Kaistia algarum: one gene and its partners. The protein of the gene in region 1 interacts with the protein of each later gene in a pairwise test. Links are inferred from orthologs where the notes say so. Each region holds a gene or a part of one and is shown on either strand. Other genes may lie near its edges. The genes, in order: dnaQ, OSH05_RS24155 and dnaE.

Evidence for each region.
Region 2: the proteins of dnaQ (region 1) and OSH05_RS24155 interact in binary tests that used the Escherichia coli proteins (3 or more experiments, as listed by UniProt). The link is inferred for Kaistia algarum from one-to-one orthologs.
Region 3: the proteins of dnaQ (region 1) and dnaE interact in binary tests that used the Escherichia coli proteins (3 or more experiments, as listed by UniProt). The link is inferred for Kaistia algarum from one-to-one orthologs.

The regions. Positions count from the first base shown.
Region 1 is NZ_JAPKNJ010000001.1:2,058,478-2,061,573, forward strand. The notes cover bases 17-2,965. They hold dnaQ (DNA polymerase III subunit epsilon), read right to left. Parts: upstream 1,872-2,965; coding sequence 1,161-1,871; downstream 17-1,160. Other genes in these bases: OSH05_RS09995 (Tim44/TimA family putative adaptor protein), read right to left, coding at 17-441; secB (protein-export chaperone SecB), read left to right, coding at 687-1,160; coaE (dephospho-CoA kinase), read right to left, coding at 1,939-2,547; OSH05_RS10015 (shikimate dehydrogenase), read right to left, coding at 2,544-2,965. In the rest of the region: more of OSH05_RS09995, read right to left, coding at 1-16; more of OSH05_RS10015, read right to left, coding at 2,966-3,096. UniProt on the Escherichia coli protein: DNA polymerase III is a complex, multichain enzyme responsible for most of the replicative synthesis in bacteria. The epsilon subunit contain the editing function and is a proofreading 3'-5' exonuclease.
Region 2 is NZ_JAPKNJ010000005.1:37,203-40,261, forward strand. The notes cover bases 107-3,018. They hold OSH05_RS24155 (DNA polymerase III subunit gamma/tau), read right to left. Parts: upstream 2,516-3,018; coding sequence 698-2,515; downstream 107-697. Other genes in these bases: recR (recombination mediator RecR), read right to left, coding at 107-326; OSH05_RS24150 (YbaB/EbfC family nucleoid-associated protein), read right to left, coding at 343-666; nudC (NAD(+) diphosphatase), read left to right, coding at 2,890-3,018. Also shown: more of recR, read right to left, coding at 1-106; more of nudC, read left to right, coding at 3,019-3,059. UniProt on the Escherichia coli protein: Part of the beta sliding clamp loading complex, which hydrolyzes ATP to load the beta clamp onto primed DNA to form the DNA replication pre-initiation complex.
Region 3 is NZ_JAPKNJ010000002.1:886,449-890,616, forward strand. The notes cover bases 7-4,027. They hold dnaE (DNA polymerase III subunit alpha), read right to left. Parts: upstream 3,684-4,027; coding sequence 207-3,683; downstream 7-206. Other genes in these bases: OSH05_RS17385 (hypothetical protein), read left to right, coding at 7-200. In the rest of the region: more of OSH05_RS17385, read left to right, coding at 1-6. UniProt on the Escherichia coli protein: DNA polymerase III is a complex, multichain enzyme responsible for most of the replicative synthesis in bacteria. This DNA polymerase also exhibits 3' to 5' exonuclease activity. The alpha chain is the DNA polymerase catalytic subunit.

The DNA of each region.
Region 1 (3,096 bases):
GCGGCCGAGCAAGGGCTTGAGCGCCTTGCGGTCGCCGCGCGCGAAAGCGGTTACGATCAGCTCGTACGCGGTGCGGGCGCCGTCGAGGAACTGCCCGGGATCGAAGTTGCGGTCGGCGAGCAGGATGGCGCCAAGGCCGATCGCCGCCGGCGAGCCGGCTGTGGCCACCGCCGCGATGCGCTCATCCGCAGCCACAGCTGCGGGAGCGCCCTCGGGCCGCGGCAGCGACACGACATTGCCGCCGTCCTGCCCCGCGCCGCCAACCGGCTGCGCGTCGATCGCCTTGCCGTCATCCGGCTTTTCGGCATTCTTGTTGCGCCTTGAGAATGGATCGAAAGAAGGTCGCTCCGTGCCCGTGCGCTGGCCCAGCACGCTTCTGAGCTTGAAGAAGATCACGACCGCGAGGACGAGGAATATCAGCGTGTAGATATCAAAGCTCATGCCGATGGCATCCTGTCCCAATTCGGTAGCGCCGCTAGACCCGGTCGCGCATGACCTTAACCTATATCTGGTCATGGTCGATCGCCGATCCAAGAGCGTCAAGCTCTCAAGCCCGATGAAGGGCGGTGCTGTCAAGCCGTCGCGCGCCGGAGCCCCCCTCGCGCTTGTGTCGCCGGTTCGGAAGTGTTAGCGAGCCGTCCGAAAGCGGACGATCGAATTCCGCCAGTCGACAGGAGCGCCATGCCATGGCCGATATCAATGAAGACGGCGCGCAGCCGAACCTCACGGTCCTTATCCAGTACGTAAAGGACCTGTCGTTCGAGAACCCCGGAGCACCGCGTTCGCTCGGTCCGCGCAGGCAGGCTCCGAACATCAATATCGGCATCAACGTCTCGGCGAACCCGCTGGACGAGGAGGATTTCGAAATCGAACTCCGCCTTGAGGGCCGCGCCACCGACGGCGATCAGGTCCTCTTCGTGGCCGAGCTGCTTTATGCTGGCGTGTTCCGCATCACGAATGTGCCGAAGGAAAACCTTCCGCCGCTGCTGATGATCGAGTGCCCGCGGCTGCTGTTCCCGTTCGCTCGTCAGATCCTCGCCGACCTGACGCGCAATGGTGGCTTCCCGCCGCTGCTTATCGATCCGGTCGATTTCACCGCGTTGTATCGCCAGCGCCTGATGGAATTCGCCCAGACGCAGCCTTCTGGCCGCCCTAGCTGATCACTCCGCCTCTGCCGCCGCATAGCGGCTCCAGAGTGCGTCCTTGATCTTCCCAACAAAGGCCTCGTGCGCGGCGAACTCTTCCTCGTTGCCGCGCGGGGCGAGCGGCGCAGGCCGCACCAGCGGCCGTCGCACGGCCGACCCGGCGATGCCGGAGCTTGTCGTCCTCTCCTCCGCCCTCACCAGAACCAGATCCGGCTGGCGCCCGCCGATCAGCTCGATATAGACCTCCGCCAGCAGTTCGGCGTCGAGCAGGCCGCCATGCAGCGTACGCTTCGACGTATCGATGCCGTAGCGCGAGCAGAGCGCATCCAGCGAGTTCGGCCCGGCAGGATGCTTGCGACGCGCCAGCATCAGCGTGTCGATCACGCGGTCCGGCGGGATCGGCGGACGCGAGAGCCGCGCGAATTCCGCATTGATGAAGCTGATATCGAAGGTCGCATTGTGAGCGATCAACGTCGCGCCCTCTATGAAGGCGATGAAATCGTCGACCACATCGCGAAACAGCGGCTTGTCGGCGAGGAATTCGTCCGAGAGGCCATGAACGCGAAATGCCTCGACCGGCATCGAGCGCTCGGGATTGACATAGACGTGATAGCTCCGGCCCGTGGGGATGTGGTTGAGCAGCTCGATGCCGCCGATCTCGACCAGCCGGTCGCCTTTCAACGGCTCGAGGCCGGTGGTTTCGGTGTCGAAAACGATCTCGCGCAAATTCGTTCTTCCTTTTGCCGCTGTTATCCTGCGGCGTCGCCTTCGGCCGTACAAGCCTCGAGGGCGTTCATCCCCTGACACCTCGCGCCGCTGCGCTGGCAGCCAGCGCGCGCAGGATGTCGTCCACCTGGCGTTCGGCCGCTTCCAGCGCCCCGCCCGTATCGACGACGAAATGCGCGCGCCCGCGTTTCTCCGCATCGGGCATTTGCCGCGCCAGGATTGCGTCCCGCTTCGCCGAGCTCATGCCGGGACGAGCCAGGACGCGGGCGCGCTGGATCTGCGATGGAGCCGAGGCCACCACCACGACGTCGACGCGCGTCTCGCCGCCGGTCTCCAACAGCAGCGGAATGTCGAGCACAGCGAAGGCATGCCCGGCGCCCCGGACTTTCGCCAGCCATTCCGCCTGCCCGGCCCGCACCAGAGGATGGACGATCGCTTCCAGCTCGGCCAGCGCCGCTGGCCGCCGGGCGATTTCGGCCGAGAGGAGCGCGCGGTCGACGGCTCCATCACGAATGGCGTCCGGAAACACCTGCCCAACCGGATCGACGGCGGCGCCGCGATAGAGGGCGTGGACCATGGCATCGGCGTCGAGCAAAGGGGCGCCTCGCGCCGCGAAAAAACGGCCGAGCGTCGACTTGCCCATGCCGATCGAGCCGGTAAGGCCGATGGTGATCATCGGGATTCCATGTCGGCGAGCACAAGCTGCCGGAGTTCCTCCGTCACCTCGGGACGTGTACCGAACCAGCGCTCGAAGCCGGGCGCCGCCTGATGCAACAGCATGCCGAGGCCGTCGACCGTGGCAAGGCCGCGCTGGCGTGCCTTGGCGAGCAGCGGCGTCACCAGCGGAACATAGACGATGTCGGTGACGAGAAGTTCGTCGGGCGCCGGCTCGAGATCGATCTCCAGCGGCGGCTCGCCCTCCATGCCGAGGGATGTGGTGTTGACCAGAATGGACGCCGAAGGCAGCAGCGCCGGCAGATCCTCCCAGCCCGCCGCCCGGACGGCGGCGCCGAATCGCTCCGCGAGCGCTTCCGCGCGAGCGCGGGTGCGGTTCACGACATGAATCGGCGCGAAGCCCCGCTCGCGCAGCGACCAGATGACCGCCCTTGCGCCGCCGCCGGCTCCCAGCACGATCGCCGGACCGCCGCGTCCACCGAAGTCCGATGCGCTCTGGTCGAGATTGGCGAGGAAGCCCGGCGCATCGGTGTTGGCACCTACGAGCTTG
Region 2 (3,059 bases), on another replicon or contig:
ACATGGTAGCGCGCCTTCATGGCCCCGGCCCGCTCCAGCGCCCAGAGATCCGAGACATCCTCGACGACGATGAGAATGCGGCCATCGCGCTCGGGATCGGTGCAGATCGAGCAGGGGTCAACGGTATCGATATTGCCGCAGACAGAGCAGACCTTGACCCGCTCGGCCGCAACATTCATCGCGCCCGCGAGCGGGACCAGCAGTTGCTCCTTCTTCTTGATCAGCGCCAGCGCGGCGCGCCGCGCCGATCGCGGTCCGAGGCCGGGCAGCTTGGCGAGAAGCTGGATCAGCCGCTCGATCTCGGGTCCAAGGACGGAACGGGCCATGGTGGCGGGAAGCGCCTCAGAACGGCAGCTTGAGGCCTGGCGGCAGGCCGAGGCCGCCGGTCAGCGCCTGCATCTTGTCGGCCATCGCCTTCTCGGCCTTCGCCCGCGCGTCGGCATGGGCGGCGATGATCAGGTCCTCCAGAATCTCGACCTCGTCCGGCTTCATCAGGGAGGGGTCGATCGTGAGCTTCCGGAGGTCGCCCTTGGCGGTCATGGTGATCTGGACGAGCCCGGCACCGGAGGCGCCATCGACCTCGATGGTTGCGACTTCGGCCTGCATATCCTGCATTTTGGACTGCAGTTCCTTGGCCTTCTTCATCATGCCCAGGAAATCGCTCATAGGCCTTCGCTCCTCTTGTCGTTCTGAAAGTTCAATCTTCGCCGGCTTCCGGCGCTTCGTCGGGGTTCTCGGTCGCCGGGATGTTGGCAGGCGGCAGGATCGCGTCCGCGCCCTCCTCCGACCGAATCTGCACGTCGACGATCTCGGCGCCGGGGAACCGCGCCAAAACGGCCGCGACCAAGGGATCCGAGCGCGCATCGCTGCGCGCCTTCAGCTTCATGGCCGCCCGCGCCTCGGCGATGGTCGGCTCCGTCGCGCCTTTGCCAACCACGACGCTGAAACGAGTATCGGTCCAGTCGCTGACCTTCCTCATGATCTCGGCCGCGAGACCCCGCCCGGCTCCATCGACCGGCTCGAATTCGAGCAATGTGGAATCGAACCGGATGACCCGCACCTGCGTCTCGAGGGCGAGCTTCAACGGAACGTCGCGCTTCATGCCGACATAGGCGACCAGATCGTCAAAACGCTGAAAGCGAATCGCCGGCTCCGCCTTGGCGCTCGGCGTGGGGACCGGCTGCGGCGCGGGATCGGGCGCTGCAAAGGCCTCGACCGCCGGCAGGGGCCGAAGCCCGCCATTGCCGGTGCGGGCACTAGCCGTCGGACCCGAAGGCAACGACGCGGCGGGCGCCGGGCTCGCCGGCGCCGATGCGGGAAGGGCGGCGCCAGACTTCAGCAGCCGCAGCGCCTCGTCCGGTGTCGGCATATCGGCGACATGGGCGATGCGGATCAGCACCATGTCGGCGGCGGCGAGAGGCCGGCTTGAGGTCGCGACCTCATCGATGCCCTTGATCAGCATCTGCCAGGCGCGCGACAGCACGCGAAGCGAAAGAGCTGCCGCAAAAGCAGCCGCCCGCTGGCGCTCCGATTCGGGCAAGGCTGCCTGATCGGAAGGGTCCGGCACGACCTTGAAGCGCGTCACCATATGGGTGAAGGCGGCGAGGTCCTGAAGCACGACGGAAGGATCGGCGCCGATATCGTATTGATGTTTCAGAAGACTCAGCGCCTCGGCGGTACGGCCGGCCATCAGCGCCTCGAAGAGATCGACGATGCGGGCCCGGTCGGCGAGGCCGAGCATGGCGCGCACATCCTCGGCGCGGATCGCGCCGGCACCATGAGCGATGGCCTGGTCGAGCAGCGACAGCGAATCGCGAGCCGAGCCCTCGGCGGCGCGCGCGATCATGGCGAGCGCCTCGCCGTCGATCTCGACGTTCTCCTTCTGCGTGATCGAGGAGAGCAAGCCGATGAGCTGGCCCGATTCGATGCGGCGCAGATCGAAACGCTGGCAGCGCGACAGCACCGTGACCGGCACCTTGCGGATCTCGGTGGTGGCGAAGATGAACTTCACATGCTCCGGCGGCTCCTCCAGCGTCTTCAACAGGCCGTTGAAGGCGGCGCCGGAGAGCATGTGCACTTCGTCGAGGATATAGACCTTGTAGCGGGCCGTAACCGGCTTGTAGCGAACTGCCTCGATGATCTCGCGGATATTGTCGATGCCGTTATTGGAGGCCGCGTCCATCTCGATCACGTCGACATGGCGCCCTTCCATGATCTCGGCGCAATGGACGCCAAGCACGGGCATTTCGATGGTCGGCCGATCGATCGTCTCGGTCTTGTAGTTGAGGCCACGGGCGAGGATGCGCGCAGTCGTCGTCTTGCCGACGCCGCGCACGCCCGTCAGCATATAGGCCTGCGCGATCCGCCCGGTTTCGAACGCGTTCGTCAGCGTGCGGACCATCGGCTCCTGGCCGACGAGGTCGTCGAAGCTCTTCGGCCGGTATTTGCGCGCAAGGACACGATAGGCGCCGCCAGCGCCAGTCGTCGTCCCGCTTATCTGATCGCCGCCATCCATCGCCGGTCCGTCGCCCTGTTCGCTGATGGATATATCCGCGATCGGCCGCAAAGCGCGAGGATAAATCCTCTCATGCGGCAACGCCCGCCCAGATGGGCGGCACGCGCGGAGACGATAGGGGAAAAGTGGGAGGCTGGCACGCGACCCGTGCCTGGCTCGTTGGGGCTGCTTCCTTCCGGACCTGACCCGGTTGGCGAGTGGTACGTCCACCACCAACCTCCCGCCGCACATATCGTCTTTTGGCGCGACGAAGGCAAGCCCCCTCGCGCGGCACGGGACTATCGCCGAGGAACGCTCTGTGGCGTAATGGCCGCCCCCAAGGGAATCGGCCGGCCTGCCGGCGCTTGACCCGCCCCTCTCGATCACCACGCGCAATGACCCGTTCCGTTTTTTCCCGCCTGCCGACGCCGGAGCCGAGCACCCTGACCGGCTTTTCTGGCAACCGTCTCGAACGCCGCAGCGAAGCGCGCAACGAATCGACGCTTGCCGCTACACTCGCCGACCCTTCCGCGCGCATCTTCCTGCTGCGCGGCGACGATGCCTT
Region 3 (4,168 bases), on another replicon or contig:
TCAATGGTCTTGCCCTCCTCATCAACCTTCTCTTCTGGGGCACGCCCGTCCTTTCGGCGGCGACGTTTCTCAACCTCGCGCTCGGCCTGCTGCCGATCCTGGTCTTTGCCGGCTCCCGGCGCGTCCAGATGCTTGGCACGGTGCTCTATGTGCCGGTCGGTCTCTATGCCGCGGCGCAATTGCTGCCGACGAGCTATTGAGGCCGCCTAGACCAGTTCGACATGCTCAATGCCACCGACCGCGCGCAGCGCGCTGGCCAGTTGCGGTGATAGCGCGTAGCGGCCCGGGAGTTGGACCTCGACTTCGCGCTGGCCGCCATCCAGCAGCAGGACGAGGCTGACATCGCCGTCGCCGCCGCGCGGCAGATGGCGGTCGAGGCTTGGCAGCGGCGCCTCGCCGCGCAGGAAGACGCGCAATTGCTTCAGCCCCGTCGCCATGGCGTCGAGCGGCTTGACCGAGACGATGCGCACGCTGATGCCCTCCGGCCGATCCTCGGCGGCAACCTGCACGACTACCGAGAGGCCGGGCTCCAGCACGTCGCGAAACTCGTTCAGCGCCTCGGAAAAGAGGATCGCCTCGAACTGTCCGGTCGGGTCGGAGAACTGGACGATGCCCATCCGGTTGCCGGTCTTGGTCTTGCGCTCCTGCCGCGCCGTCACCGTACCGGCGAGACGCCCTGCAGCGGCGCCGCGATGCACGGCCTCGGAAAAATCGGCCCAGTTCTGGACGCGCAGCCGCTTCAGCACCGGGGCATATTCATCGAGCGGATGCGCCGACAGATAGAAGCCGACCACCGCGAATTCACGCTGCAGCTTTTCCGCCGGGAGCCAGGGCTCGGCCGGCGCGAGAACGAGCTTCTCGGCTTCCCCCCCGCCCCCGCCGAACAATTCATCCTGCCCGAGCGCGGCGCCCTCGACGCGGCGGGCGCCGAGGCCCATGATCCGGTCGACGCCGGCCGTGACGCGGGCGCGGTCGGGCTCCAGATCGTCGAGCGCGCCGGCCGCGATGAGGCTTTCCAGCGTGCGCTTGTTGAGGATCTTCGGGTTGATGCGGGCGGCGAAATCCGACAAGTCACGGAACGGCCGCTCGGCCCGCGCCTCGACCAGATGCTCGACCGCCTGCGCACCCACACCCTTCACCGCGGCCAGCGAATAGAGGATGCGGCCCGCCTCGACGTCGAAGACGGCGCCCGATCGGTTTACCGACGGCAGATCGACCTTGATGCCGAGCCGCATCGCATCGCGGCGGAAATCATTGACCTTGTCGGTGTTGCCCATGTCGAGAGTCATCGACGCGGCAAGGAACTCGGTCGGATAGTTCGCCTTCAGATAGGCCGTCTGATAGGCGACCAGCGCATAGGCCGCTGCGTGGCTCTTGTTGAAGCCGTAATCGGCAAACTTCGCCAGCAGATCGAAGATCATGTCGGCGTGGTCCTGGGTCAGGCCCTCGCGAACCGCGCCCTCGACGAAGCGGGCGCGCTGCGCATCCATCTCCGCCTTAATCTTCTTGCCCATGGCGCGGCGCAGCAGATCGGCTTCGCCGAGCGAATAGCCGGAGAGAATCTGCGCGATCTGCATCACCTGTTCCTGGTAGATGATGACGCCGTGCGTCTCCTTCAGCACCATTTCCAGCTTGGGGTGAAGGTAATCCGGCTTCTCCTCGCCATGCTTGCGCGCATTATAGACCGGGATATTGTCCATCGGACCGGGGCGATAGAGCGCGACGAGGGCGATGATGTCCTCGAAACGGTCCGGCTTCATGCCGACCAGCGCCTTGCGCATGCCCTGGCTTTCCAGCTGGAACACGCCCACCGTCTCGCCGCGCTGGAGCATCTCATAGGTCGGCTTGTCGTCGAGCGGCAAAGCCGAAAGATCGAGTCCAATCCCGCGCTTGGCGACGAGTTTTACAGCGGTTTCGAGGACCGTCAGCGTCTTCAGGCCGAGGAAGTCGAACTTGACCAGGCCGGCGCTTTCGACCCATTTCATGTTGAACTGGGTGACCGGCATGTTCGAGCGCGGATCCCGGTAGAGCGGCACCAGCGCGTCGAGCCTTCGGTCGCCGATCACGATGCCGGCGGCGTGGGTCGAGGCATGGCGATAGAGGCCCTCGAGCTTCTGCGCCATGTCGAGCAGGCGCGCCACGATCGGTTCCTCATCGCGGGCGGCGCGCAGGCGCGGCTCGTCCTCGATCGCCTTGTCGAGCGAAACCGGATTGGCCGGATTCTGCGGCACCAATTTGCACAGCCGATCGACCTGGCCATAGGGCATCTGCAGCACGCGGCCGACGTCGCGCAGCACGGCACGCGCCTGGAGCGTTCCAAACGTGATGATCTGCGCGACCTGATCGCGGCCATATTTCTGCTGGACGTAGTCGATGACCTCGTCGCGCCGGTCCTGGCAGAAGTCGATGTCGAAATCCGGCATCGAGACGCGCTCGGGATTGAGGAAGCGCTCGAACAGCAAGGCGAAGCGCATCGGGTCGAGATCGGTAATGGTCAGCGACCAGGCGACCAGCGAGCCGGCGCCCGAGCCACGCCCCGGGCCGACGGGAATCCCCTGCGATTTCGCCCATTGGATGAAGTCGGCGACGATGAGGAAATAGCCCGGAAACTTCATCTTCTCGATGACCGAGAGCTCGAATTCGAGCCGGTCCCGATAATCCTTGTCCGAGAGGCCCGGCGCGAGGCCGTGGCGCTCGAGCCGACGATCCAGACCGCCGCGCGCGGCCAGCCGCAGCGCCTCGATCTCCGCGGCCTCGGCCGCCTCCGGCTCGGCATCGGCGCCAGCGAAGCGCGGCAGGATCGGCTTGCGCTTCATCGGCCGGTAGCGGCATCGCATCGCGATCTCGACCGAATTCGCCGTCGCCTCAGGCAGATCGGCAAACAGCGCGATCATCTCGGCGCGGGTCTTGAAATAATGCTCCGCCGTCAGCCGGCGGCGCTTCTCCTCGGCGATCACAGCGCCCTCGGCGATCGCGATCAGCGCGTCATGCGCCTCATAGTCGCCCCGCGCCGGGAAAAACGCTTCGTTGGTCGCGACCAGCGGCAGGCCCATGCCATAGGCGAGCGTCAGAAGTTCGCTCTCATGGCGCGCCTCGTCCGGCGTGCCGTGGCGCTGTAATTCGACATAGAGGCGGTCGCCGAACAAAGCAGCGAGGCGGGAAAGACGCTCGCCGGCAAAAGCGCCCTGCCCGGCACGGATCGCCTGGTCGACCGGCCCGTTGGCGCCGCCGGTCAGCACGATCAACCCCTCACTTGCCGCCTCCAGCGCGGCAAAGGAGATATTCGGCTTGTCGATCGCCTCGCTCTCCATGAAGGAAAGCGAAACCAGACGGACGAGGTTCCAATAGCCCGCCTCGCTGGCGGCGATCAGCACGAGATCGGCAAGTTGCCGCCCGGCAGAGGCGCCGCGCCGCCCCGGCTCGAAGCCATCGTCAAAGGCGACAGCCATCTGGCAGCCGATGATCGGCTGAATGCCGATCTCGACCATCTTTTCCGAGAATTCCAGCGCACCGAAGAGATTGCCGGTATCGGTCAGCGCCAGGGCCGGCATCTGGTCGGCAAGCGCCAGCTTGGTCAGCTTCTTGAGAGGCAGCGCCCCTTCGAGCAGCGAATAGGCCGAATGGACGCGAAGATGCACGAAGCCGACCTTCGATACGATCCCGGCCCGCTCCGCACTGCCCATGGCTCGTCTCCCGCCGCGCCCGCCCGACTCGGGGGCCGCCTAGTGCCCCATTCTCCCGCCCAGACGCTCCATAGTCCACGGCCAACGCCGTGGCCCATCGTCGCCTGTGGAGAACGGAAGACGCAGCTCAGACGAGGCGGGCGACGAGATCCGACCAGAGCGTAACGGTCGCCACAAACGAAGCGAGAACGACGAGAGCGGCGGCATCGCGAAGCAAGATCGACATCGGCTTATCCCCTGAATTCACATCGATATCCCCATATGTTCATGTTTTGTTCTTTTCGTCAACAGCCGGGATTTAGGGGTAGTGTCTCAGTTTGGAATTCTAGTAGACTCGCGCTATAGTTGCTGCGTCGTGCGAACACGACCTGCCTCGAAAGGCTGTTGCAGTGGTAGCTCAGGTGGATAGAGCGCCCGCCTGCTAAGCGAGAGGACGCGGGTTCGAGTCCCGCCTACTCTCCTAGGCGCTTTTTGTACGGCCCGCG